2 regions of the Pseudomonas sp. NPDC090233 genome follow, and region 2 is predicted to be linked to the other one. Evidence: predicted binding sites of a transcription regulator. Region 2 holds the regulator's gene; the other holds the start of a gene.
The links. Region 2 encodes FliA, which starts transcription of late flagellar genes. Its sites were predicted from a motif close to CTAAAGTTTNNNNNNNNNNNGCCGNTAA; they were not measured.

Region 1 (3,752 bases), on a different contig from region 2:
TGGACCCACGGGTGGATGAGCAGACCGTGCAGGACGTGATGCAGGCGCCGGTGGCGGCGGAGGATACTGAGGTGGAGGTGAAGACTGAGCCTGTGGCTGAAGCTCCGGCGGGGGATGAGGTCAGTAAGTCGGTCTGAGCCTTGTGTGGTTCGGGCCGGCCTCTTCGCGGCTAAAGCCGCTCCCACTGGTTCTATGCAGGTTTCAAGGACTGCAGTGCCCCTGTGGGAGCGGCTTTAGCCGCGAAAACAAAAACGCCACCCAATGGGTGGCGTTCGCACATTCAGCCAACGATCAGTAATCGTCTTTATCGAACCGCCGCGCCTCACGCTGCAGCTGGTACACAAAGCTCTCGATCTTGCGCTGCGCCTGCCCATTGAGGTTATGGAAGCGCACGCCGGCAAAGGTGGTATTGATGCGTTCTTCATGGTGCAGGTGACGCAGCTCGACCATCGTGTCGACCAGCCCCAGCGGGTTACCGGCCTTGAAACGCTCGTACACCTGGCCCAGTTGCAGGCGGTCTTCGACATTGCCGTCGAAGCGCAGCTTGCAGCCGGTGGCGGAGATATCCAGCAGCTTGCCGCGCAGGGCGCCATTGCCCTTGAGGTGGGTGCCGTCGAGGATCACATCGACCAGCTGTGACAGCTTCAGCGCGGCGCGGAAGGCATTGCGGCGCTGGTGGTAGGTCATCTCTTCGGGCATGGCGCCGCGGTAGGAACGATGGCCGTCGACCTCGGTGACCTTCAGTTCATGGTTGCATTCCCAGGCGATGCGCACGCCATCATGGAAACCTTCGACGCGGAACGGTTCGCCGTTCTCGATGTACTTTTCGCCATCGCGCGGGATCATCTCGTCCAGCGCCAGGGTATTGCTGTCACGGTCCACGTGCACCACGTAGCTCTGGAACCGCTGGCTGCGCTCATGGAAAGTGATGATCAGAGGGTCGTGGCTGTCCTGCAGCTGGCGCAGGTTGGCCGCGATCTCCAAAGGCGTGTTCAGCACCTTCGGCGGTTGCGGGGCATCGGTCTCATTGAACACGGGTTATCAATCTCCAGGCAAAAACGGCACACGCAAGTAACGGCATTTTGCCAGTATGTTCCGTGCCTTGATAGAACTAATCACACTTGGCTGAGCGCCCGGGGCTTGGCCAGTGGTGAAGTGGCGCCACGGCTGTCGTAGAGCGACGGCGAATCGCCGCCCATGAGGATTCTGATCTGGTTGGCCGTGACGTGCTGCTGAACCTGGATGATCCGGCCATTGGTCTCGTTGACCTTCTGGCAGGCGTCCATCAACTGGGTCAGCGCATTGAGCTGCTGCATGATCACTTCACCATTGGGCGACTGCGCGGCCACCGCCTGTACCCCGGCACGGTCGGCGCTGAGGCCGAGGCTGGCGAGCAGGTTGTTGCGACGGATGCCTTGCTGCTCCAGCAGGACGATCAGCGACTGCTTGCGGGCCAGAATGCCCTCCAGCGGTGCCATGTCGCGGCCGTGCAGGGCGACTGCCTCCTGCTGCAGCAGGTCGAGCAGTTCCTGGGTCGGGGCGATGTCGTCTTCGATCAGTTGCAGCAATGTGATGTCGTGCATGGCTAACTCTTGGCTTTTCTAGCGTCCGTGAAGTCAGCGCGCCGAACGGTCAGCGCTGGGCTTCGAAATCGAGCAGTTTGCTGGCGACCCGGCCGGCATCGACCTGGTAGCTGCCATCGGCGATCGCCTGTTTCAACTGTGCCACGCGGGCATTGTCGACAACGGGCTGGTCGCGCAGCTTGTCGCTGATCTTCTGCAACTGCTGGGCCTCTTGGCTGAGGTGTACCGCTTCTCCGCTGGCGCTGGCGCTTTTCGGCGCTTCACCGGTTTCGCCGGGCTTGTCGGCGGTGCCGGGTGCGGCATTGCCGCGAACGCCGCCCGTAATGGACGGAGAGTTATTCAAACGACTGAAGTCGATGACCATGATCAGAAACCTCTGGGTATTTGGACGCTTACCTTGTTTTCGGCCAGCCCGAAAGAAACTTTAGGCACAAATGCTCACGCCTGTCGGCAAGCTCGCGAACCCGTGTTCTGACACAGTTTAGGAAAAGCGGTTCCACACTGCCAGCTGAATCTACATGGCCACCTCGACCTGTCCAGGGCCGGTAACCCGGGCCTTCACCACCCGTTGCGAATTGAGGTTGCGCACGCGGATCTGTTCGTTCTGGCCGCCTTTGCTCAAGGCCTCGCCGGGCATGCGCACGCTGAGGCTGCCGCTACGGGCAGTGATCACCACGTGGTCGCCCTTGCGCACCACTTCAGCCTGCTCCAGGTGTTGCGGAGTCAGTACCTGGTCGATCACGGTCGGGCGCAGCATCTTCATGCCCACGGCCTGATCAAGCTCGCTGAGAAAACCCTGGGTGAGGGTGCCGACATCGCGTTCGCGCAGGGCCACGTCATTTTCACCGACGATATCCTGGCGCCTGAGCGGGCGGGTCACCACCACCACGTCGCGGAACAGGCGCACGGTTGCCGGCACGAATATGGTCCACGGTGCGCTGCCATCGCAGCGTACCCGCACGGTGACTCGGCCCAGGGGTTGTGCCGGGCTTTCCAGCGAGGCGTCCAGCTGCTGGCTGCACAGGGGCATGCGCAGGCGCGGGTCCAGCGGGTTGACCTGAATCTCGTAGCGTCCCGGCGTCTGGGTGGTTGCCAGGTAATCCTCGACGGTGAATTCAAGAAACCCTTGGGTGACACCGATAAGCTGTTCAGGCAAGGTAACCGCGTCCGCCAGCGCACGCGCGCCGGGTGCCAGCAGGCAGAGCATGGCCAGCGAGCCGCTCAGCAGGCGCGTCAGTCGTCGGAAAATTGTCGTTTTCATGTGCATGGCGCTCAAAAAAGCAAAGCCCGTGCCGACTCGCTGTAGGAGTGGCTACGAAATGGCACAAAGAAGAAGGAGTCAGGCATGGCGGGGGTAATGGATTCAGTCAACCAGCGCACACAGCTGGTTGGGCAGAATCGCCTGGAATTGCTGCTGTTCCGCCTCAATGGCGCGCAGCTGTACGGCATCAACGTGTTCAAGGTTCGCGAGGTGTTGCAGTGCCCGGAGCTGACCGTGCTGCCCAAGTCCCACCCGGTGGTGCGCGGTGTGGCCAACATTCGCGGGGCAACCATCCCGATCCTCGACCTGTCGATGGCCACCGGGCTGCCCGGGTTGCAGGAAGATACACGCAATAGCTTCGTGATCATCACCGAGTACAACACCAAGACCCAGGGTTTTCTGGTGCATTCGGTCGAGCGCATCGTCAACATGAACTGGGAGGCGATCCATCCGCCACCCAAGGGCACTGGCCGTGACCACTACCTGACAGCGGTCACCCGGGTGGACGACCGAATGGTCGAGATCATCGACGTGGAGAAGGTACTGGCCGAGGTGGCGCCGTCGTCAGAGCAGGTGTCAGTTGGCGTGGTCGATGCCGAGACCCAGGACAAGGCCGTGCTGCTGCGGGTGCTGACCGTCGACGACTCGTCGGTGGCGCGCAAACAGGTCAGCCGCTGCCTGCAGACCGTTGGCGTGGACGTGGTGGCGCTCAACGACGGCCGTCAGGCCCTGGACTACCTGCGCAAGCTGGTGGACGAGGGCAAGAAGCCGGAAGAAGAGTTCCTGATGATGATTTCCGACATTGAAATGCCGGAAATGGACGGCTACACGCTGACGGCGGAGATCCGCAGCGATCCACGCATGCAAAAATTGCACATCTGCCTGCATACTTCGCTGTCCGGGGTATT
Region 2 (3,752 bases):
GTTTGCAGCGTATCGGCCTGTCCGGCCCGATCGCCCGCGAGCTGCTCGAACTCACCCAGGAAATCGAAGAGCCGCGCCATGCCTGGCGCATGCTGTTGGCGCACCTGGCGCGGATGATCGAGGTACCTGAGGTCGAGCCGATCGAAGAGGGTGGTGTGATTGCCGTGGTAGGCCCCGCCGGCATGGGCAAGACCACCACCCTGGCCAAGCTGGCCGCGCGTTACGTGCTCAAGTACGGCCCGCAGAACCTGGCGCTGGTGAGCATGGACAGCTTCCGCATCGGTGCCCAGGAACAGCTCAAGACCTTGGGGCGCATCCTCAATGTGCCGGTGACCTACGTCGACCCGGGCCAGTCGCTGGCCCAGGCGCTGGAGCCGCTGCTGCGCAAGCGCGTGGTGCTGATCGATACCGCCGGCCTGCAGGCCAGCGACCCGGCCCTGCGCATGCAGCTGGAAAGCCTGGCCGGCCGTGGCATCGCCTCGAAGAACTACCTGGTGCTGGCCACTACTAGCCAGAAGCAGGTGCTGACCGCCGCCTACCACAGCTACAAGCGCTGCGGCCTGGCCGGTTGCATCCTGACCAAACTCGATGAAACGGCGAGCCTCGGCGATGTGCTGAGCCTGGCCATCAGTCATGAACTGCCCGTGGCCTACCTCACCGATGGCCCGCGCATTCCTGACGACCTGCACTTGCCACGGGCGCACCAGCTGGTGACCCGCGCAGTGAATGTGCAGTTGCAGGACGAGCCCAGCGAAGAGGCCATGGCCGACATGTTCGCTGATCTCTATCACAATCCACGGCGAGCGGGTTGATGAAGCGTGTCCAAAATACCTACACCAAGGGGGCTGCCGCATCGCCCCTCGTGTGGCTTGGGTCCAAGCGAGACAAGGTAAACAACGAACATGGGTAGCATGCATCCCGTACAGGTGATCGCCGTAACCGGTGGCAAAGGTGGCGTCGGCAAGACTAACGTTTCAGTGAACCTGTCCCTGGCGCTGGCCGAGCTCGGCCGCCGGGTCATGCTGCTGGACGCCGACCTGGGCCTGGCCAATGTCGACGTGTTGCTGGGCCTGACCCCCAAACGCACCCTGGCTGATGTCATCGAAGGGCGCTGCGAGCTGCGCGACGTGCTGTTGCAGGGGCCAGGCGGTGTACGCATCGTGCCGGCAGCCTCCGGCACCCAGAGCATGGTGCACCTGGCGCCGGCCCAGCATGCCGGGCTGATCCAGGCCTTCAGCGAGATCGGCGACAACCTCGACGTGCTGGTGATCGACACCGCTGCGGGTATTGGTGACTCGGTAGTCAGCTTCGTCCGCGCGGCGCAGGAAGTGCTGCTGGTGGTGTGCGACGAACCCACCTCGATCACCGACGCCTACGCGCTGATCAAACTGCTCAATCGCGATTACGGGATGAACCGTTTCCGCGTGTTGGCCAACATGGCGCAGAGCCCGCAGGAAGGTCGCAACCTGTTCGCCAAGCTGACCAAGGTCACCGACCGCTTCCTCGATGTCGCCCTGCAATACGTCGGCGCCGTGCCGTACGACGAGTGTGTGCGCAAGGCGGTGCAAAAGCAGCGGGCGGTCTACGAGGCCTTCCCGCGCTCCAAATGCGCGCTGGCGTTCAAGGCCATTGCGCAGAAGGTCGACAGCTGGCCGTTGCCAGCCAACCCGCGCGGGCACCTGGAGTTCTTCGTCGAGCGCCTGGTTCAGCCCACCAGTGCAGGGCCAGTGCTATGAGTGCGAGCGGCTTCAAGATGTACAGCAAGGCGTCCAAGGACGCCCAGTACGAACTGATCGAACGCTACGCCCCGCTGGTCAAGCGTATTGCCTACCACCTGCTGGCGCGCCTGCCGGCCAACGTGCAGGTCGAGGACTTGATCCAGGCCGGCATGATCGGCCTGCTGGAAGTCGCCAACAAGTACGACGCCAGCAAGGGTGCGAGCTTTGAAACCTACGCCGGCATCCGCATCCGCGGCGCCATGCTCGATGAGGTGCGCAAGGGTGACTGGGCGCCGCGTTCGGTGCACCGCAACACCCGCATGGTCAGCGACGCGATGCGCGCCGTTGAAGCCAGAACCGGCCGCGACGCTAAAGATCATGAAGTTGCTGCCGAACTTCAATTGAGTCTCGATGATTACTACGGGATTTTGAACGATACCCTGGGCAGCCGCCTGTTCAGTTTCGACGACCTGTTGCAGGACGGCGAACACGAAGGGCTGCACGAGGATGGCGCCAGTGGCCAGGTCGAGCCGTCGCGCGACCTGGAAGACGAGCGCTTCCAGGTCGCCCTGACCGATGCCATCGCCAACCTGCCGGAGCGTGAGCGGCTGGTCCTGGCGCTGTACTACGACGAAGAACTGAACCTCAAGGAAATCGGTGAGGTGCTGGGGGTCAGCGAATCGCGTGTCAGCCAGCTGCATAGCCAGTGTGCCGCGCGCCTGCGCAGCCGTCTGGGGGAGTGGCGGGCGCGCTGAGCCGGGGGTCGTTGCAGTCGTTTTCACGTTGTACCGAATTGATTGAGTGCGCGCTCGGGGCCGAGCGCGTTAGAGACTGCTTGGAGGTCTAATTGAACAAAGACATGAAAATCCTCATCGTTGACGACTTCTCGACGATGCGGCGGATCATCAAGAACCTGCTGCGTGATCTGGGCTTCACCAACACCGACGAAGCCGACGACGGCACCACGGCGCTGCCGATGCTCGAAAGCGGCCATTACGACTTCCTGGTGACCGACTGGAACATGCCGGGCATGTCCGGTATCGACCTGCTGCGCAAGGTGCGCGCGCACGAGCGCCTGAAGGGCATGCCGGTGCTGATGGTGACCGCCGAAGCCAAGCGCGACCAGATCATCGAAGCGGCCCAGGCCGGGGTCAATGGCTACGTGGTCAAGCCGTTCACCGCGCAGGTGCTCAAAGAAAAGATCGAGAAGATCTTCGAACGCGTCAACGGCTGAATCAGCTCAGGGGGCGCCATGGAATCATCACAAACGTCTTTGGGGGAGTTCGAATCGACCCTGAAGAAGCATGCCCAGGAGTTGGTCGAAAGCCTGGAGAAGGGGCAGTTCGGCGAGGCGGTGCAGCTGATTCATCAGCTCAACCAGACCCGCGACCGTGGCCTGTACCAGGAAGTCGGCAAGCTGACCCGCGAGCTGCACAGCGCGATCGTCAGCTTTCAGATCGACCCGCGCATGCCGCAGGCCGAGGAAGTCTCGCAGATCACCGACGCCACTGAGCGTTTGTCCTACGTGGTCAAGCTCACCGAAGGCGCCGCCAACCGCACCATGGACCTGGTCGAGGAAAGCACCCCGGTGCTTAACGACCTGGCGACCGAAGCGCAGAACCTGAGTGTCGACTGGCAGCGCTTCATGCGCCGCGAAGTTGCTGCGCCGGAATTTCGTGACCTGGTCAAGCGCGTTGACAGTTTCCTGACGCACAGCGCCGAAGGTAACCGCAAGGTCTCTGGCCACCTCAATGACATTCTGCTGGCCCAGGACTATCAGGACCTGACCGGGCAGGTGATCAAGCGGGTGACCACGCTGGTGACCGAAGTCGAAAGCAATCTGCTCAAGCTCGTACTGATGGCCAGTCAGGTCGACCGTTTTGCCGGTATCGAACATGACCACCAGCAGCTACGTGCTGAAAAAGATGAAGAAAAATATCCGGCTCGGGGTGAAGGTCCGCAGATTCATGCCGATAAGCGTGAAGACGTCGTGTCCGGTCAGGACGATGTCGATGATCTGCTGTCCAGCCTGGG

Region 1: the regulator FliA is predicted to act here: its motif matches at 1,984-2,011, upstream of flgM (flagellar biosynthesis anti-sigma factor FlgM).

What each region holds. Positions count from the first base shown of each region.
Region 1 covers NZ_JBIVYQ010000013.1:21,995-25,746, forward strand. The annotation lists gene ACIQUF_RS25250 (MFS transporter) at 1-137, shown strand, start outside; gene ACIQUF_RS25255 (flagellar brake protein) at 292-1,035, opposite strand; gene ACIQUF_RS25260 (flagella synthesis protein FlgN) at 1,116-1,583, opposite strand; gene flgM (flagellar biosynthesis anti-sigma factor FlgM) at 1,633-1,947, opposite strand; gene flgA (flagellar basal body P-ring formation chaperone FlgA) at 2,098-2,850, opposite strand; gene ACIQUF_RS25275 (chemotaxis protein CheV) at 2,929-3,752, shown strand, end outside.
Region 2 covers NZ_JBIVYQ010000010.1:53,516-57,267, forward strand. The annotation lists gene flhF (flagellar biosynthesis protein FlhF) at 1-812, shown strand, start outside; gene fleN (flagellar synthesis regulator FleN) at 903-1,736, shown strand; gene fliA (RNA polymerase sigma factor FliA) at 1,733-2,473, shown strand; gene ACIQUF_RS24200 (chemotaxis response regulator CheY) at 2,578-2,952, shown strand; gene ACIQUF_RS24205 (protein phosphatase CheZ) at 2,971-3,752, shown strand, end outside.